2 regions of the Shewanella sp. Choline-02u-19 genome follow, and region 2 is predicted to be linked to the other one. Evidence: predicted binding sites of a transcription regulator. Region 2 holds the regulator's gene; the other holds the start of a gene.
What was found. Region 2 encodes MetJ, which represses methionine synthesis genes. Its sites were predicted from a motif close to TAGACGTCTAGACGTCTA; they were not measured.
Positions count from the first base shown of each region.

Region 1: metK (methionine adenosyltransferase) is a predicted target of MetJ. The motif match lies at 3,869-3,886, and genes of this name have one in related genera.

Region 1 covers NZ_PJBE01000012.1:776,961-788,608, reverse strand. Annotated here, with positions in the region: gene CXF83_RS05430 (phosphoglycerate kinase) at 1-120, opposite strand, end outside; gene epd (erythrose-4-phosphate dehydrogenase) at 228-1,256, opposite strand; gene tkt (transketolase) at 1,420-3,411, opposite strand; gene metK (methionine adenosyltransferase) at 3,930-5,084, shown strand; gene CXF83_RS05410 (GNAT family N-acetyltransferase) at 5,181-5,669, shown strand; gene CXF83_RS05405 (hypothetical protein) at 6,188-6,421, opposite strand; gene CXF83_RS05400 (hypothetical protein) at 6,540-7,247, opposite strand; gene CXF83_RS22485 (hypothetical protein) at 7,634-7,804, opposite strand; gene CXF83_RS05395 (VC0807 family protein) at 8,111-8,809, opposite strand; gene CXF83_RS05390 (hypothetical protein) at 9,472-9,822, opposite strand; gene CXF83_RS05385 (GNAT family N-acetyltransferase) at 9,831-10,388, opposite strand; gene CXF83_RS05380 (GGDEF domain-containing protein) at 10,655-11,599, shown strand; gene CXF83_RS05375 (hypothetical protein) at 11,593-11,648, opposite strand, start outside.
Region 2 covers NZ_PJBE01000012.1:470,895-482,542, forward strand. Annotated here, with positions in the region: gene CXF83_RS04125 (tetrathionate reductase family octaheme c-type cytochrome) at 1-532, opposite strand, end outside; gene CXF83_RS04130 (DUF3373 domain-containing protein) at 602-2,314, opposite strand; gene CXF83_RS04135 (c-type cytochrome) at 2,489-2,818, opposite strand; gene CXF83_RS04140 (SDR family oxidoreductase) at 3,276-3,995, opposite strand; gene CXF83_RS04145 (LysR family transcriptional regulator) at 4,197-5,096, shown strand; gene CXF83_RS04150 (hypothetical protein) at 5,109-5,315, opposite strand; gene CXF83_RS04155 (conjugal transfer protein TraF) at 5,946-7,139, shown strand; gene CXF83_RS04160 (sulfite exporter TauE/SafE family protein) at 7,170-7,898, opposite strand; gene metJ (met regulon transcriptional regulator MetJ) at 8,127-8,441, opposite strand; gene metB (cystathionine gamma-synthase) at 8,651-9,811, shown strand; gene CXF83_RS04175 (bifunctional aspartate kinase/homoserine dehydrogenase II) at 9,827-11,648, shown strand, end outside.

The DNA of each region.
Region 1 (11,648 bases), 310 kb from region 2:
CGATGCACGTAGACGCGCATCACTTGTTACCACACCGTCACTTACAGGCACGTTGAGATCTTCACGAATAAGCACACGCTTACCTTGAAGGTCTATGTCTTGCATATTAAGAATCGCCATTTCATGCTTCCTTACGATTTAAGTTAAAGTTAAAAATTAAAGTAAAAACAAAACTGGATGTTGACGACGCGGGACGGAACACCGAGTCAGCAAACAAATATCTTAGCCTAAACGTTTTTGGCAGCGCGTACTGCGCTGATCATCTCTAAACTGGTATCGAGCATGCGATTAGCAAAGCCCCATTCGTTATCACACCAAAGTAATAACTTCACCAGATGACCATCGCTAACGCGAGTTTGCGTACCATCGACAATGCTTGAACGTGGGTCATGGTTAAAATCACACGACACTAATGGTTCATTAGTGTAGCCAACAACCCCAGAGTACGAACCTTCGGTAGCCTGTTTAAGTACCTTGTTAACTTGTTCGATATCGACGCGCTTATTGAGCGTAACGGAAAGGTCGATAGCGGTAACATTAATGGTTGGAACACGTACTGAGATGGCTTCAAACTTATTTTTCATGTGAGGCAAGATGCGCTCAATACCACGGGCCAATTTAGTATCGACGGGAATAATCGATTGTCCGGCGGCGCGGGTTCGACGCAGATCATCATGATAAGCATCGATCACTTGCTGATCATTCATCGCTGAGTGGATAGTGGTAATAGCACCACTTTTTACTTGAAAATGTTTATCGAGTACATCAATCACTGGCACAATACAATTGGTGGTGCAGGAAGCGTTCGATACTATGGTATGTTCAGCTCTTAGCAGATCATGATTCACGCCATAGACAATGGTGGCATCCACATCACTTGATGATGGGTTGCTAATAAGGACTTGTCTCGCACCCGCTTTAATGTGCGCCTCGCAAGCTTGCCTGTCGTTAATCACTCCGGTAGCTTCAAACACAATATCAATGCCCATCTCTTGCCAAGGCAAGTTTTCAGGGTTGGGTTCATGTAACAGCTTAATAGCATCATCACCAATGATCATATGTTGATCATGTAATTTAACTTGGGTGTGAAAACGTCCATGGGTAGTGTCGTACTGGGTTAAGTGCAGCATCGCTTCAGGCTTTGCCAACTCATTAATCGCCACGATTTGAATTCGATCGCGTTTTTCAGACTCGTAGACCGCACGAAGAATTGAACGCCCGATACGGCCGTAACCATTAATAGCGACTCTTATCATTAACTATTTTACCTTTGTTACTGGCTGATTTCTTGATACAACAACGGCCTACCGCAATTGGTAAGCCGTAGTATCATAGAGCATCAATAGACGCAATCGACAAACTAACCTAATGGCTAGTTTGCCTGTGCATCATTAGCTTTATTGCTAAAGCTAAAGCAAATTATAGACCGTTAACGGTTGCTACAACATTCTCTACTGTAAAGCCGAAGTGCTTCAGCAAGTCTCCACCAGGGGCTGACTCACCAAAGGTTGTCATACCAACAATAGCGCCGTTGAAACCAACATACTTATGCCAGAAATCAACGTGAGCGGCTTCAATAGCCACACGCTTAGTCACGCTGCTTGGCAATACTGACTCTTTATAAGCAGCATCTTGCTTGTCGAACTCGTTAGTCGAAGGCATAGAAACAACACGTACTTTCTGACCTTGTTCTGTAAGCGCCGCAGCTGAATCCATTGCTAACTGAACTTCGCTGCCGGTAGCAATAAGGATTAAGTCTGGCGTACCAGCACAATCACTCAGTACATAACCACCTTTAGCCACGTTAGCTAATTGCTCAGCGCTGCGTGCTTGTGCTTTCAGACCTTGGCGACTAAAGATGAGTGATGTTGGAGCATCACGACGCTCAATAGCACTCTTCCAAGAGACAGCTGTTTCTGCTGCATCACATGGACGCCATACCGTCATGTTAGGTGTCATACGCAAGTTAGCAAGTTGCTCAACTGGCTGATGAGTTGGACCATCTTCACCTTGACCGATAGAGTCATGGGTATAAACGAAGATGTTCTGAATGCCCATCAAGGCAGACATACGGACTGCGTTACGTGCATATTCCATAAACATCATGAACGTTGCGCCGTAGTTGATGAAACCACCATGCAGTGATGCACCATTCATAATGCCGCTCATACCGAATTCACGTACACCGTAGTAGATGTAGTTACCGGCTGCATCGTCTTGAATACCTTTAGAACCAGACCATAGCGTTAAGTTAGAACCGGCAAGGTCAGCAGAGCCGCCAAGTAGTTCAGGTAACATAGCACCGAAAAAGCCAATCGCGTTTTGTGATGCTTTACGGCTGGCAATGCCTTCCGCTTTATCTTGAGACTCTTGAATAAAGGCGTTTGCCTTTTCTTCAAATTCTGCAGGAAGTTCGCCCGTGATAACACGACGCTTATATTCAGCAGCTAGCTCAGGGAAAGCAGCAGTATAAGCTGCAAACTTCTCGTTCCAGCTTGCTTCGTTTGAAGCGCCAGAATCTTTAGCATCCCAACCTTCATAAACGGTTTCAGGAATTTCAAATGCAGCGTGATCCCAACCAAGGAACTCACGTGCAGCTGCAATTTCAGCGTCACCCAGTGGTGCGCCGTGGCAGTCATGGCTGCCAGATTTGTTTGGCGAACCAAAACCGATGGTGGTTTTGCAACAGATCATTGTTGGCTTGTCAGTGACAGCCTTAGCAGCTTCGATTGCCGCGCGGATAGCATTGCTATCGTGGCCATCTACGTCAGCAATAACATGCCAGCCGTAAGCTTCGAAACGCTTAGGTGTATCATCGGTAAACCAACCTTCAACATGGCCATCAATAGAGATACCGTTGTCATCCCAGAAAGCCACAAGCTTACCAAGACCTAACGTTCCTGCTAATGAACATGCTTCATGAGAGATACCTTCCATCAAACAACCATCACCTAAGAAGCAGTATGTGAAGTGATCAACAATATCGTGACCTGGCTGGTTGAACTGTGCAGCCAATGTCTTTTCAGCAATCGCCATACCAACCGCGTTACTAATACCAGCGCCTAATGGGCCAGTCGTTGTTTCAACACCTGGAGTGTAACCATATTCAGGGTGACCCGGTGTTTTAGAATGCAACTGACGGAAGTTTTTCAACTCTTCAATTGGCAATGCGTAACCCGTAAGGTGCAGCAAAGAGTATATAAGCATAGAGCCATGACCATTTGATAATACAAAACGGTCACGATCAACCCACTCAGGGTTGTTTGGGTTGTGCTTAAGGAAATCATTCCATAGCACTTCAGCGATGTCAGCCATCCCCATTGGTGCACCTGGGTGACCAGAATTGGCTTTTTGAACGGCATCCATGGTTAATGCACGGATTGCGTTAGCGAGTTCTTTACGAGATGACATGCTCTCTCCTGCGTAGTGTTGGGGTATTGAGGCTTAGATCTAGCGAAGGAGGCAGCAACTTTGGTATTTGCTTTACCTTCACTACAGCAAAATTTGGAGCCATATTTTCGCCTACTAGACTGTAGGACGCAAATTTAATTCGCCCAGAATGAAAAAATCGATACATATTAGCCAATAGCGATGACAAGCTAACCATATTTAACAACACGTTAACCCACCTTTAGAGCACTAAATCTTAGTTAAAATAAGATATTTATCTATTTGCTAGCGAACCCAAGGTGCATTGATCATTTTTTTATCAGAACAAGTACCAAAATAACACCGCTAACAACAACTTTATCAGCAACTTATACAAACTTCAGCTTATTAACCATGTATTTATTAAGGACATAATAGCGTGGATTACTGCACAAAATTAACTGAAAGGGGGTGTCTTCTTTTTTGTTTTCCACTAAGATAGCCGTCTAGATGTAGATACTTCTACACATTCAAATTGTATAAAGACGAGATTTTCCATCATGGCAAAGCACTTGTTCACCTCTGAGTCTGTCTCAGAAGGTCATCCAGATAAAATCGCCGATCAGATTTCTGATGCGGTATTAGACGCAATTTTGGAGCAAGATCCAAAAGCACGCGTAGCATGCGAAACTTATGTCAAAACTGGCATGGTTATGGTTGGCGGTGAAGTGACTACTTCAGCCTGGGTTGATATCGAAGAGATCACCCGTAAGACCGTACGTGAAATCGGTTATACCCATTCTGATATGGGTTTTGACGCCGACTCTTGCGCTATATTAAATGTCATTGGTAAGCAGTCTCCAGACATTAACCAAGGTGTTGATCGCGCAGACCCTAAAGAACAGGGTGCCGGTGACCAAGGTCTTATGTTTGGTTATGCCAACAACGAAACTGACGTACTTATGCCTGCGCCGATCACGTATGCACACAAGCTCGTGAAACGTCAGTCTGAAGTACGTAAAGACAAGACGCTTTCGTGGTTACGTCCTGATGCGAAAAGCCAAGTGACTTTTGCTTATAACAGTGATGGCAGCATCCATGGTATCGACGCCGTTGTGCTTTCTACACAGCATAGCGAAGACGTCAACCAAGCCGATCTCATTGAAGGCGTAATGGAAACCATCATCAAGCCAATACTACCGGCTAAGTGGTTATCTAAAGACACTAAGTACTTCATCAACCCAACTGGCCGTTTTGTTATCGGTGGTCCAGTAGGTGATTGTGGTCTAACCGGTCGTAAGATCATCGTTGATACTTATGGCGGTATGGCTCGTCACGGTGGTGGTGCTTTCTCAGGTAAAGACCCATCAAAAGTTGACCGCAGTGCAGCATACGCAGCACGTTACGTTGCAAAGAACATTGTTGCAGCCGGTCTTGCTGATCGTTGTGAGCTACAAGTGTCTTATGCCATTGGTGTTGCAGAGCCAACATCAATCAGCATCGAAACATTCGGCACTGCTAAAGTGGCTGAAGAGTTATTGATTGATCTAGTACGTCGTCACTTCGACCTACGTCCATATGGCTTAACAGAGATGTTAAACCTAGCCCGCCCAATCTACCTTGCGACGGCAGCATATGGCCACTTTGGTCGTGAAGAGTTTCCTTGGGAAGCAACAGATAAAGCAGAAGCACTCCGTGCTGACGCAGGTATTTAATCGTTATCGATTAATTCAGTGTTGTTTGTCCAACGCTAATAAAAACCGCCTAAGGGCGGTTTTTTAATGCCATAATTTCAGCTTCCAGCAACAACAATGAGTATTAAAGTGCAATTAACTTGGTTAGCGGCTAATGATCGCATCGAGGTGAAGAAGTTCTATCACCAACATATGCCCTATGCACGGCTGCTGCAGAAAGAGTCACTCTGCGTGTTGACTCAAGCCGACTCGACTTCGGCTAATAGCGTTGAAATCACTTGTTCTAAAATTATTTGCTCTGAAATAGTAGCCAGCGCCCGTATTCGACCGATCGGCCAATTATCGATTCTTACAGGTATGTTGGTACATCCTGATTTTCGTGGTCAAGGTGTTGGGCATCGGTTGATGCGCCAGCTTTCGCCTGTTCTCTGTGATGGTAAAACTTACATTTTTGCCTTGGTGCATTTAGAAGGGTTTTATGCGCAACATGGGTTTACTGTCATTGAGGACGCACCAAATGACATTGCGCAGTTGTTTTTGAAGTATCAAAGGGGTAGTGAAAGGTTGGTGTTAATGGGGTTAACCCCTTTAAATCCTTATAGTTAGACTGCGTCTAACAACTAACTCAATCAAGTTCCGCTTGATAAAGGTCGTGAGCTTCCAGCTCACACACGGGCAAAAGGGGTACAACAGCTTCCCCCTCTTGCATCACCCGAGCCGCCCCGACGAAGTTGTCTTCCTCGTACTTATTCGAAATAGCCTAACGCTTCCGATGGGACATCCTGTCCCGCGAAAGCTATGCCCACATCCGTGTGGGCATTACGGACTTTGGCTTATAAAGAGTCTTCAACGTACTTCGGCAACTCCGATGGGGAATGGGTGTATTTTGTGGGTCTGTAATGGCTTGTTAGTCATTAGATATCAGACCAAAGGGTACAGATCGTTATTGGACAGAAACGATTTAGAGCTAAAGCTCTTGGAGTAATGAATTTCATTAGGGAAAATGTGGTAAACGGATATGTGGTAACGCCCCAATAAGGGGCTAAAAATAGTTGGTTAAAATAAGCGACGCAGGAGCAAAAACCAACTGTTTTTAGTCCTGCTTAATTGGCTTGTTATACGTACTATTTACGACTGTGTTCTTTTATGGATTTATTAATTGCATCTACTTGCTCTTGTTTTCGTTTACGACAATCAACTCTATCTTGAGCGTGGCCTTGCTCACATTTTGATGATGCGCCATCACTCGCTATTACAGCCGATGTTCCTGAATAAACGGCATCAAATACAGGGTTACCAGTATAAATACTGCCGCATGAAGTCAATAATAATAGACAGGTGAAATATAAAATCTTCATGAATCACAGAATCCTTGTGGTACGTATAACGCCCACATTAAGCGGACTGAAATTGTTTGCCAAACTTGTTGAGGAACGAAACATGGCAAACTGTTTTAGTTCCGTTTAAATTGACTTGTTATGCAGTTTCCTCGACAGGCAATTTAATTTCAAGAAGCTTGTTAACATCAGCGACATTACAAAGCGTTGTAATATCACTGATATCTCCAACATCCAAAAGTAACGGTTCTTTACCTGTAACTCCAGTATCAAAAGCAAAACGGTACTCTTTCTGATGACAGTACTCATTTCGCTTTTTAAATACAGCCTCTTCTTCTCCAAAAGTACCACTGAAAGAATCTGGATTATAGTAATCGACTAAGCATGCATTTAACCCATAATTGTTCTTTTCTGTTGCGGCTTTAACACGCTCAACAAATTGTGTGAAATTTGTAACTACAACAGCATGCTTTCCTAAATTTAAACAATCCTCAGGGATTTCTAATTGCTTTTTAAAAGCACCTAAGCTTTCATGTGATAAGCTTTCAAATTCACCACTGTGTGCTGCATATATACAAAAGACATTTAGATGATCATGCCAATTCATTTTGACAGAAACTGGCCCAGCTAAATCAGTCAATGTTCTTCCATTAATCTCAAGTTTAATTTGATCTGGTTGGAACCAACTGACAACTCCTTCATGCATATCTCCACGGTTAGAGTATTGGTCTTCTTCTAGATTTCTAAAATAGGAAAGTCTGTTTGCAAAAAGTTTTCCATTTCTAAAGTCGTTAGCGTATTTTTCATCATCAAAAATTTTCACTAGGAAAAATATAGTTTTCTTCAAGCTACCTCCAAGAACTGCATAACATTTTAATATACGGCTTGCGCGTTTTGCCAAACCTTGTTGAAAAATCGTGCACAGTAAAAATGCTTAAAAGTTCATGAATAACAGCTTATTAAACATTTACGCTTAAGATTGTATCCAATACACCTAGGGAGAAAAGTGAGTCGCACACTTTGCTTTCCGGTTATCTGAACTTTTCATGAACGCACACTTACATCTTACTGAATTTATACAAGTTACTAACACTGCACAATAGTAAAGCGTGAATTGAATCTAAGAAAGTGATCTGTTTCCACAAAAAAACCAATAATACTGTATTTCCAAGCACCCTTTCTTACTTAATCTAATGCTGCTTGCGTCTATGACGTTTGAGCTTTTCTGACTCGTTATGGGCAAAAGTAAGTTCCAAAACTAACAGAAAACACCAGTTCCCCATCGGAGTTGCCGAAGTGCGTTGGAATAAATCGCGTGATGCCGACATGGATGTCGGCGTAGCTTTCGCGGGGCAGGCCGTTCTTTGGCATCCATGCCATCACGGCATTCATGAATCCATTCACATCAGATGCCCCATCGGAAGCGTTAGCGATTTATCCATAAGCACAAGGGTGACAACTTCGTTAGGGGCGCTGAGGGTTTGTTAAGGGGGACAAGCGCTTTCCCCCTTGGCTCGGGTGCGGGCGAAGCGCCGCGACGTTAATTGTTAGACGCAGTCTAACTTAAAGGTCAGGCGTTGCCAGATAAGTGGCATGGCCACGACTTTAGTTGTTAGACGCAGTCTAACTTAAAGGTCAAACGGAGTTTGATTTACCCGCTAGGGTGCGGGATGGAATCCCACGACGTTGGTCAGTTGTAACCTGACACAACTATGACTTATTTGCCAAAACCTCTTCCAGTTTAAGCCCGGTTAAATCATGGATGGTGCGCCATAAATAATAAAATATTCCCATCATCATCAACATAGACGGCAAGGCTATCATCGGGTAACTGTATAGGGTCAATTGTCCCAACTGTTCATTAAACTCAGAGGTACCTGTTGGGCTAGTGACGATCCATTTAGCCAGTACATAATTCATAATGGCGGAGAACGCGAACGAGCCCGCAACCAAGTAGGTAGCCTTCATTAGTCGCTGCTCAAATGCAGCCACGCAATTGGTTTGCAGCAGTCGCTTGATAATCTTGTCAACATCCATCACCGCTGGATTAAATATGATAGCTTTAATTAATGGCTTAGAGGTGAAGGTCGAAATAATGACTGCAATGCCAATAGCGGCTGGAATGGCGGCCTCTTTGATTGCCAACCACTTAAGGTCTAGTGCCAGTAAACCAATCCCACCGGTCAACAGCACATTGGCTAATCCAAGCAAGGCAATAAAATTAAACTTCTTATATTTTATCAGCTCAAATATGCCCCAGCCCAGTGGAAAGCTTAACGCTAACATTAATCCACCACTCGCCCCTAACTGATCTTCACCACTTAGCTTCATTAGAATAAAAGCGGGGATAGCAATGCTCACTAACAGGTCAACCAATGGCCGAGGTTTATGTGTCGATGTACTACTCATATGTTGTTTTCCAGGCGAAGTTTGCAAGCTTCGAAAAATTTAAAGATAAAAACCATTACTGCAACTCTTATGATGCCAGTATCGATACTCACTAACGTATAGCTGCGTCGAAATACCTTGTTCTACATCAAATGTCACTCTTCATCAAACATTGTTGAGACAGAGCTGACTGGTGACTGTAACGTAAATAAATGAAGGTCAGCTTAAATTTTCTAGAACTTCGATACTAAATAGCAATGACTTGAAACAAGTGGGGTCAGAGAAACTTTAATCTTCAGAACTAACAGAAAACACCTGTTCCCCATCGAAGTTGCCGAAGTACGCAGATAAAAATACGGTAGATACCTTCACTCGTATAAACAGTAAACATCATTAACTAACCTCAACACCTATAACGACAGAATCAAATCTCCCCCGTTGGAAGTTTCGCTTATCAGAAATTTCGCCGGAGCGCTGAGAGATACCCTGATGAAATCAAGAGCGGGCGCAAGCGCTTTGCGCTTTGCCCCTTGGCTCTGCTCTTGATTACTAGAATGGGCGAAGCACCACGACCTTTATCAAACGAAGTTTGATTGATTTAGTTGTTAGACGCAGTCTAACTTAAAACTCAAGCGCAGCTTAGTATCTTAAAAAGCTAAACCGTTTTCAGCCCGAAAACACCTTTAACAATGGTCAAAATGCGAATTTTCCATGCACATAAACGATACCTGTTGCATCGACAAAACCGCTGGCTGCAGTACCACTATCGATTCCGCATCAATAACCGCTAGATCTGCCACTTCATCAATCTTATTAGCATAAGAGTTAGTGCGACCACAATAGATAAAGTGCTTCTTCCAACGCACTAGATAACTGTTTTCCTGCTTACCATCAACCATTAATTCAGCTTCCAAGGCGTGGCACTCCTCGTCTTTTTCCGTCAATACCGCGACAACCAATTTAAGGTTGTCGTAAGCAGGCAAATTTAATTGCTGATAAGGCGCAAAGAATGAAGCAACAGGTTCAGACAACATAAATATCCTTAGAAAAAGCTTTCAGTCGTTGGTAACACCAACAGATAGTAATCACGCTCATCGAAACTAATAAAGTCGACAACTTGCATGCCTCCTTTACGAGTATGTGCAGCAAAAGAAGCGCCATTATCTTCAGCAATAAAGGTCAACATATAAGGCAACTCTTTAGAGACTGCTTTTCGGACAAACTTCACCAGCGCTTCAAAAATGCCTTGGCCACGGTAGTCGGTAGCAATCCAAATGGGTCCGTACTGGCAACAATTTTTTTCAGTCAATCTTGCCTTGTCATATTCAATTCTTGATAAGCGATTGAGTAAATTACGATAGATTGGCCACTGCTTAAAGAAAGCCCAACGTCCAGCAATAACATAACCCACAATATGCCCGCCAAGCTCAGCAACGACAACCCAATGTTGAGTCACCAGACAGGTTAAATCTGCTTGGCTAAACGATTGCCCATCAAGGCTGCTATTTCGCTGTTCAATCGACAGTTCATCTTGTAACTGACTTTGCTCTAAAGCCGCAAGAGGCAAGACATCTTCCAGCGTCGCTAACCGAATATTGATATTTTTCTTCCATTATTTTTTAGAGTAATGACACTAACTACAACGGCTATTATATCAAGTTTATCGCGCTAAAACGTGCCCATTAACAACATGCAATATACAAAGCTTAACCATTGTGATCCGATGAGCGCTAATTAAGCAGATCTACACAACATTTTCACTAATTTTACATTTAAACAACTTAGTAAACACAGTATAGTACCGCGTCATTCATGCATTATTTTATGCTGACTTCTTAGCATAAATAGTCACTAGCGAGTTTAATCATGTTAGCCCAGCACATAGATCAAAACATTTGGCTAAGAGAGCAAGACCACCCTGCTGTAAGCATGACAAGGTGGCAACTACAAGTCGATTTACTTAACGACTTGTATCGTGCAAAAACCAGTCTTATCGTACAATTTTCAGCTGAAGATGCGCAAATAGTTTGCGGTAAAGCACATGCTGACAGCCCACTAAAAACAGGCTTGTTATTGGAAAACTCACTACTGATTGGGCCAGTAAATTCAAGCAGCTGCTATGGTACAAGCTCATTAATACCCAATGAGATTGGCGCACTTTTTTCACACTATGAGCAAGTATTGAGTTTGCAGCTATCTTGGCCTGATGGTCGAGTGTTCGGTTGTATTTTAATTTGTGATCCTGACACCACTCAAGCTTCATCCGCTTCACTAACGGTGATTGAATCGGTGCGCTCTTTGCTGCAAGGCGAACTAAAGCAAGTGTACTTAATGCAGCAAGTGCGACGCTTATCGTTTCAAGATGAAACCACTCAAATGCTAAACCCATATGGCTTTGGCCTCATGGCGCCAAGACAGCTGAGTTTGAGCCGACGTTTTGGCTCACATGCTGGGATCATCATCATTGAAATGATCGACAGTCCACTGATGCGTAATGCTCCGCTATCGGTATCGCAAAAAGCACGATTATTGGCACGCATTATTGCAGAGAGCTTACGAGAAGCTGACATGTCAGCCCGTATCGAGGAGAATAAGTTCATCATTTTAGCTTTTGTCGACAGTGAACCGAATTTAGAGACCCTCATTATTCGTCTGCGAAAACAGATCACTAGAGAAGCTGGAAAGTTAAGTATCGTCGTCGGTAAAAGCTTTTTTACACCCGATGCACAGCAGTCTCTAATACCGATGCAACAAGCTGCCGAGGACGATCTCGAACTGCGTCGCCAGTCTTTAGTCACCAAGCCCTATTGATCAGGTGTTTGATCCTTCGCCCATTGTAGAAACAACGCAATGGGAAAGG
Region 2 (11,648 bases):
GATAAGACATAGAAGAGTCTAAATCGCCGTGCTTAACGGCATCGCCGCCACCACCAAAGAAATGACAAGTACCGCAGTTATCGCGCACAGGAGCGCCGACATTCTGTGCTACTCGCTGAAGGTTTACGCTTGCTAATGCTTCGCCAGCGCCTACCGGATCTTTGATGTAAGTGCCAGTGGTGTCATGGCAGACAAGGCAATCTACTTTGGTCATGTCGGTGAAATCAAAGTTATTGTCTTTCCAACCGTAACCCGCATGACAACTGGTACATCTTGGTTCGTTGCCTGATATTGAGGTACAGAAGTTATTGATCGCATCCTTCTTACCGCGTTTAACCGTGCGCCCTGGTAGTTTCTGTTCTAACTCCCAAGTCCAGTGTGATGATTTCATAAAGTCTTTGGCGTGATCTTCATGACATTCAATACATTGAGTCGTGACTTCAGAGCCTTGTGAAAAAGGCCCCAGCACATATTCGTTGTGAGGATTGGCCGCCATGGCGAATTGAGCGCTGACAAGCAGCCCTAACGCCATGGTTGGTATGATGATTCTTTTCATTTTTAATACTCCTTCCCCGGCTAGCGCCGGGGGGATTAACCTAACTTAGAATTTAACGGTGAGAGAAGCGTTGATGTCGTAAGCGGTGTCGACCACTGGTAGCATTGAGTAAGAAGTGCCCGCGATAACATCATCTACTTCTTGTGGTGCACCAACCGGTGTGCCGCTGCCGGTATATTCGAAATCGTAATAAATCCCTGCAAGTTTAATGAACATATTAGGGTTGATGTCGAACATGTAATAAGCCTCGGCAACATGGCCGCGAGTGGCTAACTTACTGCCGATGGGATCATCTTGTGCTTGAGTAAATGGTGTCCAATATTTAGAGCCGTAGTTGTACTCAAAACCAACTTTGCCGTAAGGCGCTGGGATCTGCACACCAGCATAGATGCTGTAGCCGTCTTTTGGACCACTGTCATCGGCAGCACTTGGCATCATGATGATCTCGGTGCCGTCAGAATTGAGCTTAGCTTCAAATACGGCATCACTTAACATGCCGCCAAACATTCCCGCGTTGCCATTGCCGTCGGCGCGAGTCCAACCGCCAGAGACGAACCATTTCACGTCGTTATCTTCTTCACGTGAGAAGCCGATACCACCGAGGTATAAGTCACCAATCACGCCGCTAGGTTGTACTCGAGTGACAAAGTTAAAGTTGTCGAATTTTTGCATGTCTTGGTACATGGTTGGCGCAAAAATGCTGGCCAGTTGGGTAGGGAACGCCATGGTGCCTTTAAAGCCATCATTGACATCCATTGCCCCAAATAGGGTGAACTGGAGGAAGTTTTTACCATCGTTAATGGCATCAATATTAAAGCCGCCGAGATGGGTATCTTTAGTGACAATGTCACCGAAGAGTTCGCCATTACCCCATTGCGATTCAAATCCCTGACCATAGCAAAAACGCACAACTTGGCCTTCAACACCAGTAATATCACCGAGGTGATAGCCCATGGTGGCGCCGTCAAAGTTGAAGTTAACTAAGTGGCCAGAAGGTGTGCCACCGCGCTTTTCATTTTCACGATACTGGGTTGGCGGGCCGTAGGTTGATGGGCGGCGACCAATTGACAGGTAAAGCGGAGAGCCATTGATATTTTTCCAATCAAAGTAAGCGCGCTCAACTCTAAGCCAGTCACCACTTGGGCTACCGCTACTGGTGCCATCCATGGTAAATGAGTTCCAAGAATCAAATACTTTAACGCCGGTGGAATCGCCCCAGTTTTTAAACATCGATAAACGACCCGCAAAGCTGACGTTATCCCAAACTTTGGCTTTTAGATTAAGTCTAAGGCGAGTGGTGTAGTAGATGTCATTGTCGATGTCTTGCGTGGTTTTTTGTGCCAACGAATAGGGCATAACACCTTGCAGTTGACCGCTTTGGAAGGCTGCGGCGAGATTAGGATCGGCCGCCATCATCTTGCCTAGCGGTGAATTACCATCGGTCGGAGAGCCAAATACGCCAGACATGGCTTTGGCGCCAAAGTCACTGAAGTTGACTTTAATCGCGGGATTCCAAGTCACATTTTGATAGTGCAGTGTATGAGCTTTAGTACGGAAATCACCAGTGATCAGCAGTCTATCTAATGCTGTATGGCGTTCGTTGCCATCGACACGATCATTAAGATCATCTAATTCGCTAGTGATGTCTTCAAGTTGTTGTTTAAGATCTGCCATTTTTTGAGCATCGTTTTCTGCAGCATAAACGCTACCAGATAAAGCAAGCGCATTGGCAACAAGCAGTGAAATTAGAGTACGCATAACATCTCTCCTTTCGAGTTTTTAACCACTTTTTATATGGTTAACCTCGATTGATGTTGAGGAACGGCCTCGGATTAGCTGATTTTTGGCAGCATTAGGCCCTGAGGCATTCCCCATTTATTTAATTTAATGTTTGGTTCTAACTTGGTTAGAAGGACTTAATCCTTCATGCGGCTAGCCACAGGTTTGTGGTTGGTCGGAATCGGCTGCATGGTCATATAGGAATTGCTGAATGTCCTTAATGTCCTTCTTTGATAGCGCATTGAACGCTTCTTGATCACCCTTGTGCTTCATGCGCTTGAAGAAGCGATCCCACTGACTCATGGTTTTTGTCATCGGGGTCATTTCTCCACCGATATCACCTTGGCTATGGCAGGCTTTACACTCTTTTTTATACAGATGTTTACCTTTTTTAGGGTTACCGCCATCAGCGGCTTGGGCTTGAAGACCTAAAGACAGAGCTAGAGCAAAACCTATTCCGATTTTTGTGATTGTTTTCATCATCATTTCCTTACTATTTTTATATTTTTACGCTGTCCTTCGCGTGGTTAACAGAATGCTTCCAAGATGCGCCTGTGTTGTTGCTTAATTTAGCAGGGAGGTGTTACTGAATAGTTGAGCTCGATCACTTTCATGATAAAAATCTAATTGATAAAAATATCATTGAAATAAATCTAATGTATAGGGCTATATTTTCTTTTGTTATTGTTTTATAGGTATTTTTATTTTTTTATGTAGTAGATTAATTTTAATTCGGTCATTTATATCGATTTTTTGCAACCGATTAAGATCACATTTCTGTTTTTCAGCTATCTCTAAAGTGATATTAATTCGTTAATACACGGTAAAAATAAAGCCCTGCTAACTTTCGTTAACAGGGCTTTATTTGATAGCTTAGGATGTCATGACTGTGAGGACTGTATTTACCTCTTAACAAGCATGATTACCACAGCGATAATGATTAAGGCTGTTGGCGGGTGGGTGCTAATACGATTTCACGAACACACACATTTTGTGGTTGTTCAAAGGCAAATACCGCAGCGTCTGCAACTGCTGATGGCTCAATGACACCACCCATGAACTCTTTCCACTCTTCATAGCCTGCTTTAATGTCTTCATTCGTCGTGTGGCTAAGCAGAGCTGTTTCAACTGCGCCAGGGGCGATAGTAATCATGCGTACATCGTCCATTGCTACTTCTTCACGGATGTTTTCTGTTAGTGCATGAACAGCAAATTTACTTGCACAGTAAGCGGCATGGTTAGGGAACGTTTTACGGCCAGCAATAGAGCTAACGTTAATGATAGTGCCTGTTTTACGGGCTTTCATGTCTGCAAGAACAGCATGAATGCCATTAAGCACACCCATCACATTGATGTTCAACATCTGGCTCCACTCTGCAGGATCTTGTACATCAGCAGCACCGAGTAACATAACACCGGCGTTATTGATTAAGCCGCCAACGGGGCCAAATTTAGCTTCAGCTGCTGCTATCGCACTTTTCATTGCTGCAGCGTCAGTAACATCAACGCTTATGCACAAAGCATTTTCAAGCTTTAGTGCTTCCATAGGCTCAACGCGACGAGCAAGTAACAGTAGTGGATGACCTTTAGCGCTAAATGCTTGTGCCATTGCTGCGCCGATACCTGAAGATGCACCAGTAATTACGATAAGTTGTTTCATATAAACCTCAGTAAGATGTATTACGCCAGTCATGCAATTGAGTAGGCAGTTTCTACGTTAATCATGTCGAATTGGGAGTATTTTAACGATATGTCGATTGTTGATATATAATGCATAGCGAACATCATTGTTTACATATAACTCCTAATTGAATGAGTGTAATGTAAGCTGGTTATTCCGTTTTAGGGTAGAAGCTATCAAATGTACAAAGACTTAAATTTAGCAGATGTGAGAGCATTTACCGTGATTGCCGAGCAGGGAAGCTTTACCTTGGCTGCAGAGCAGTTGGCATGCTCTCGCTCGCACCTATCCAAGCAACTGACCCAACTAGAAAGTTATCTTGGAGTGACCTTGATAACGCGTACTACTCGGGCGCAAAGGCTAACCGATCAAGGTGAGTTCTTTTACGAGCGCTGTCAGCATGCGTTGGATGTGGTGGAGCAAGCGGTGGCTCAAACTGTTGATAATGCGCAGAACTTACAGGGCAACATCAACATTAACTGCGTTGGCGGTTATATCGGTGAGGAGGTTGTTACCCGCTTGGTTAATGACTTTATGAGTGCGCAACCTAATATCAGCATTAATTTGGACTTTAGCAGTCAGCGAGTTGATCTGGTGTTAGATCATTTTGACTTGGTCTTTCGTATGGGCGAGTTAGAGGACTCAGGTTTAGTCGCGCGTAAGTTGATGGATATTAATAACTGCACACTGGCTGCACCTGGTTATCTTGAGCAAAAAGGTAAGCCTTTACACCCTAAGGCACTGAACGAGCATAGCTGCATTATCGGCACGGTTAATCACTGGAGCTTTCTGCAAAAAGAGGATGTTAAGCAAAAAACCGACGTGGCAATTACGGGTAAGTTTCGTTGTAAAAATGGCAGGGTAATGAAAAGCAGTGCATTAGCGGGGCAAGGTATAGTGCGATTGCCTGAGATTTATTGTATTGATGAGTTGAGCAAAGGTGAATTGGTACACGTTTTTGACGATTGGATGATTCCCGCAACGCCTCTATACCTACTTTACAATAAAGACAAATTCCAGCCTGCCCGATTGCGCGAGTTCATTAGTTTTACCACTGCTCACTTCAATGATTATGTTTAAGCTTTATATCGGTCAGTGTTCTGGTTCTGATTGTAATAATGCTTCAACGCCAGTAACGCCAAAGTATTGCACTGAATGTTTGATAGCAATTTTTTTTGCTATGAGCTCACCGTCTTTATAGATCTTAACAACCTTCTTCCCGCCTCTATCATTGGTGCTGTATTCATACTCATCATTAAGGCGAAGTTCGTCGAACTGAGATTTCATGATTAGATGCATAGTCACTCCTGTTTTTAACAGCGTGTTGGCTAGGTTAAGTGCCACATTAACCTATTTATGTAGACTCACAGCGGTGCTCAAAAGTTTCCCCTATTGTTCAATATAGATGATTTTTGTTCAATTGCTGTGTTTATTATATTAAGCCCATTAGTTGATAGAATTAGTTAAGGCTTTGCTTTAACTAATATTGATGACCACTGTGGCAACCGTTTATCAACGAAGTGAGCTTAGAAAATGTCTGTAGGCTACTTATTGAGACTAAAGATGGCATTGTTAACATTATTTTAGGGACTAGATTTAATGATCACAGTCATCAGTTTCAGTGCCTATTTGGTCGAGTCCTTCGACATTTAGGTGAGGGCACTGCGCTAATTAAATAAATCACTGGAATCGTTTGCTTAATGAGGAGATAAGTCAGTAAAAATCGCTCTTTACTGCAAGTGATTGAAGATATTTGAATACTTGGATGAAACTTTGGTAATAAAAATGTTGTTTTAAGGTTAACTTTTTATCCCATAGTTGTTTTTTTTGGCTTAGAATAACTCTAATAAGAAAAAACAATTTAAGACCTTTTTTCGATTTGGGCCGTATTGGTGTTAAAGCGTTAAGGACATAAAAAGGGCGGAATGGATGAAACTACGTAAATTAGCGCTATTGTGTGCATTAATCCCCAGCTTTTTTGCCTATTCAGGGCAAGAGTATTATGAGGCCCGTAGCGATGCGATGGGCGGCGCAGGTGTTGCATCATCTAATAATGAGGGGGCTGCATTCGTCAATCCTGCTCTTCTCGGTTTAAATGCGCACAAAGATAACTCAGCTGTATTACTGATGCCGGTATTGGGTGTTGATATGGCCGACAGCGACAACATGATTGATAAATTCGACTCTCTTATTAGCTCCTATGATGGTTTAGCCGCAGCCATAGATGCAGGTAATAGTGCCAATATTGATGTTTACAGAGATGATTTGATCCTCGATTTAGAATCACTAAAAGGCACATCAGCTTATGCCAGTGCTGGTCTTGGCTTTAGCGTGGCCATTCCGCATCAAAGAATGCCAATGGCCATTTTCTATAAAAGTTATGTTAGCGCCGTTGGTGTTGCCGACATTGCTCAATCTGATATTGATGCGCTGGCGAATTTAGATGCCAATAATCCGCCTGCAGTGACAGACTTAGCGTCAAGTGGTCAAGTTATTGGAGGCGCTGTTTCTGATTTAGGTATTGCGTTAAGTTTCCCGCTTTCTATCGTTAATATGCCGATCTCTGTCGGTATATCACCTAAGTTCCAACGCATTGACACTTATAACTATCGCGCTAGCGCGAACAACTTCTCTGCCAGCGACTTTGATGATGTTGAATATCGTAACGATGAAACCAGTTTCAATGTCGATGTCGGTGTGGCTATTGAACCTATCAACGGCTTAGTCTTTGGTTTATCAGGTCGAAATTTGATTAGCCAAGATGTCGATACCATTGAAGTTGAAGGGCAAAAGTTTACCTACAGTGTTGAGCCTTTAGTTACCGCGGGTGTTGCTTATGACTGGAGGCGATTAACGGTCACTACCGATGTTGATTTAATTGAGAATAAGAAGTTTAAAGAACTTGATGGCACCCAATATTGGCGCGTAGGAGGCGAAGTACGTGCATTTGACTGGATGTCATTGCGAGTGGGCTATCGTCACGACATGAAAGATTCAACGGCTAACATTTATTCTATTGGTTCTGGCTTTGCTTTTGGAGAATCATTTTTCCTAGACTTTACTGGGATGTTTGGCAGCGATGAAGCCATCGGTGGCGTATTGCAAACCTCATATCACTTCTAACACGCCATGATTTATCGATTTATAGCTGAGTTAACTGAGTTCGATAACCGATTTAATCGTTAAGATAAGTGCACTGAAACTACATAAAACCAGAGTGAAAGCTCTGGTTTTTTGTTTATCGACTCTGCCTACCAATCTGCCTGCAACGGCATAGCCCAATATGACTGAGGGCAATAGCATTAACGATGCCCACAAATGCTCAAGCTTTAGCAGCCCTGCAAACCCCAAAATGGTCAAAGCAATCATTGAGCTGAAAATAAAGAAAGCTGAAAGGGCTGCTCTAAACTGGCCGGCATCTTTACCTGCGAGTAATATTGCCAACGGCGGACCACCAATGGCGGCAATGTTGCCAAAGACGCCTGAGAGGATCCCAGCAATAAACAGACTTACACGGTTCACCGGGATACTAAACTTCATCAAACTAAAGCCAACGGCGAGCGCAACGATAAGAGCAATTGCCAGCCCTAAAATAGGTTGAGGGGCTATTACGATAAGCGTAGCGCCTAAGATACCGCCAGGAATACGTCCCAGTAGCGCATACTGCAGTCCGTTGAACTCAAGCTGACCACGCTCTCTAAAAAGCGTCAATACAGCGGTAGAGAATCCCATCATAATGACTGATGCTGGCACTAGGGAGGGTTCGATAATATATAACAGCGGACTTGCGATGACAGCTAAACCAAAGCCAATTAAACTCTGTGTTAATGCACCACAAAATATAATGATTGAGGCGAGAATGAGCGTGCTTGGCTCTAACATTTGGCTACCTAGAGGTTGTTAAATTTTCGAGCTTATTTTTTGTTCGAGTCTTTGTAATAAAGAATAATGATTTTATGACAAGGTTTGAGCGAAAGCTCATAACGCATTTTTGTCATAAAAAAATAGCAGCACAGAAACGAACCCGAAGGGCGCGGCTTCTGGTTTTTTACTCGAGCGAATGCAAACAAGGACCGCTTTGTGATCCTTGTTTGCAAATACTGAGCTGGTTTACTCTAGCTCTTCCCACTCAATGCCCATCTCATCCATCAAGCGTTTAACTTCCGCAGGCATGCTATCCGGCCTATCTTTTGATAGATCACCATCATTTGGCAACGGTTGTCCTGTGTAGGCGTGTAGAAACGCTTCACAGAGCAATTCGCTATTGGTGGCATGACGTAAGTTATTCACTTGGCGGCGTGTACGCTCATCGGTAAGCACCTTGAGTACTTTTAAAGGAATAGAGACAGTAATTTTTTTAACTTGCTCATTCTTTTTTCCGTGTTCAGCATATGGGCTGATATAATCGCCGTTCCACTCAGTCATTGACTCACCTGTAATTTTTAAATGCGGGGCAGATTTTAACCTCTTATGCAGCACAGTCAAATTATTGCCTCTATTTTATGACAAATGCAAATAGATTTCTAAATGCTTAGACGTCTAAACGGCTAAACTGGTTGACTAGGGTGAATTGCTTAGGTACATTTAGACGTCCAGACATCCCTAGTAAGAAAATATAGCAAGAGGAGTAGTACATGACCGAGCGTAAACTAGCCACTGTAGCTGTACGCCAAGGCATTGAGTCCGATACCCAACACGGTGCGGTTGTACCCCCGATCTATCTTTCTACCAATTATTCTTTTGATGGCCACAAAAATCCAAGAGATTTCGATTATAGCCGCTCAGGCAATCCCACTCGGTCAATCTTGGGTGACGCTATTGCTGAGCTCGAAAAAGGCTGTACTGGCGTTGTGACTTGCACTGGGATGGCTGCAATCACCTTAGCCACCAGTTTACTTGGGCCAGATGATTTGTTGGTGGTACCTCATGATTGTTATGGCGGTAGTTATCGTCTATTTACCAATCTTGCTAAGAAAGGCCAGTTTAAACTTGAAGTGGTTGATCAAACCGATGCAGCGGCATTGGCAACAGCCATTGCTAACAAACCTAAGATGGTGTGGCTAGAAACACCGTCAAATCCATTGTTACGGGTTGTTGATATCACGGCGATCAGTGCTGCCAGCCATGAAGTTGGCGCGCTTGTTGTGGTTGATAACACCTTTCTATCGCCCATCTTGCAACAGCCTCTGCTGTTGGGTGCTGATATTGTTATTCACTCGACCACAAAATATATCAATGGCCACAGTGATGTTGTCGGCGGTGCCGTGGTGGCGAAAGATGCTGAACTGGGCGAATTATTGCATTGGTGGTCAAATACCTTGGGGCTTACCGGCGGTGCATTTGATAGTTATCTAACATTGCGCGGAATTCGAACACTTGCAGTGAGAATTCGTGAACATCAGGCGAATGCGCAGCGGATCCTTGCTACTCTTACCCGTCATCGCGCGGTAGAGAAAGTGTATTACCCCGGCCTTAAAGATCACCCTGGTCATGAAATTGCTGCCAAGCAGCAAAAAGGCTTTGGTGCCATGCTCAGCTTTGAGCTAAAAGGCGGGGAGGAACAGTTAGTCGCTTTCTTAAAAAATCTTAATTATTTCTCTGTTGCAGAAAGCCTCGGAGGAGTAGAAAGTCTAGTGGCTGTGCCTGCAACCATGACGCATCGAGCGATGGATCCTGAGGCACGCGCACAAGCAGGGGTTAAAGACACCCTTATTCGTCTTTCAGTTGGTATTGAAGATGCTGACGATCTTGTTGCCGATATTGAAGCTGCACTCAATGCAGCTGTCGTTTGTTAATTAAAGGGGTTTAAGATGGCACGCTGTCACTTACATAAATTTGGTGGCTCCAGTTTAGCTGACGCAGACTGCTATCGTCGCGTTGCACATATTCTCCTGACTCATGGTAACAGTGACGATCTTGTCGTGGTTTCTGCGGCAGGAAAAAGCACTAACTTTCTGTATCGATTACTTGAGTTGAGCACGACTCAGCAGTTATGGCAGGAAGAGCTACAAATACTCATTAGTTTTCAACAAAAGCTGATCGAACAGTTATTGTCGAATGAGCAAGCTCGCTCGCTTAGAGAGCGACTATCAAACGATAAAGCGCAACTGATCAGCTTGTTGTCTATAGAATCTATCAACGATTACCAAAGTAGCCAAGTGGTGAGTTTTGGTGAGCGCTGGTCGTCCCGTTTACTGGCGGCGTTATTACGAGAGTCTGGTGTGGCTGCATCTGATGTTGATGCGCGTACCTTACTGATTGCTGATGAAGGCGCAGTGCCGCAGATCCGCTTGCAAGACTCGCGTCAAAGAGTGCAAACACTCATTGCAGCTCATCCAAATGAACGACTCATTATCACTGGCTTTATTTGTGCCAATGACAAGGGCGATACCTTGTTATTAGGCCGTAATGGCTCTGACTTTAGTGCCACGCTAATTGCCAGTTTGGCGGATATTGAACGGGTGACGATTTGGACCGATGTTGAGGGTGTATTTAACGCCGATCCGAATAAGATTAATGATGCCAAGCTATTGAGCAGCCTTTCGTTAGACGAGGCCAATCGTCTGGCGCATTTAGGTTCGCCAGTATTGCACAATCGTACCTTGCAACCCTTGTTTGATACTGAAGTGAGTCTTGCTGTTCGCTCAAGTTATGCATCACATACCGACTTTACGCTGATAGCGCCTAAAAGCTCGTCAGCCAGTGCGCCAGTGGTGACTAATCTAAACCGGGTGTCACTGTTTAACATTCAGTTGAATGGGGCTTTATCTGCATTGTTAAGTTTGCTAACTGATTCAGGGCTTTATCCGCTAGCGCATTGGTCGCTTGCGAAAAAGCGGGTTGAATTAACCGTTACCCTTGAGAATCAGAAGCAAGTTCAAGCGTTGCTCGATGCTAATCGCGAAGCGCTCGGTATTACTGATGTTCAAATTAGAGATGATTTTGGTCTGGTTGCGTTAGTGAGTGCCGATGCGGATCTTTATCGTCGTGGCTTTGCTCGATTACTCAGCCGTAATGCTCGCCCGCTGTTTAATGACGGCATGAGCTTGGTGACATTAGTGCCGCAATCGCAGGTGAACTTATTGACTCAAAAAGTGCATCGTCGATGTGCTGGCCCGCGTAAACGTATTGGCGTATTGCTCTTGGGTGTCGGCAATATTGGTGAAGCTTGGATAGAGCTATTTAACGGCGCACGAGCGGCCTTAAATAAAGAGATTGAGGCCAGTGTTGAGCTTGTCGGGCTGGTTAGCTCCCGAAAAGCCTTGATTAGCGATACGGGAATAGCACTGGATTCTTGGAAAACAGTATTTGAGCAAGATGCAACACCTTGGCAGTACAGTCACTTGTTTGATGAGTTACAAGCACTTGAGTGTGATGAAGTTATCGCGCTTGATATCAGTGCCAGCGCCGATCTAACGCTGCAATACCCGGAGTTTTTTGCCCGCGGTATTCATGTTGTCAGTGCCAACAAACTTGCAGGATCTGGACCACTGCCTTTTTATCGCGAGCTAAAACTACAACTGGGTAATCGCCGCTTGTTTTGGCGTTATAACGCCAGCTGTGGTGCCGGACTTCCGATACAACATGCCATTAATGATCTGCATAACAGCGGTGACAGTATAGAAGCGGTCG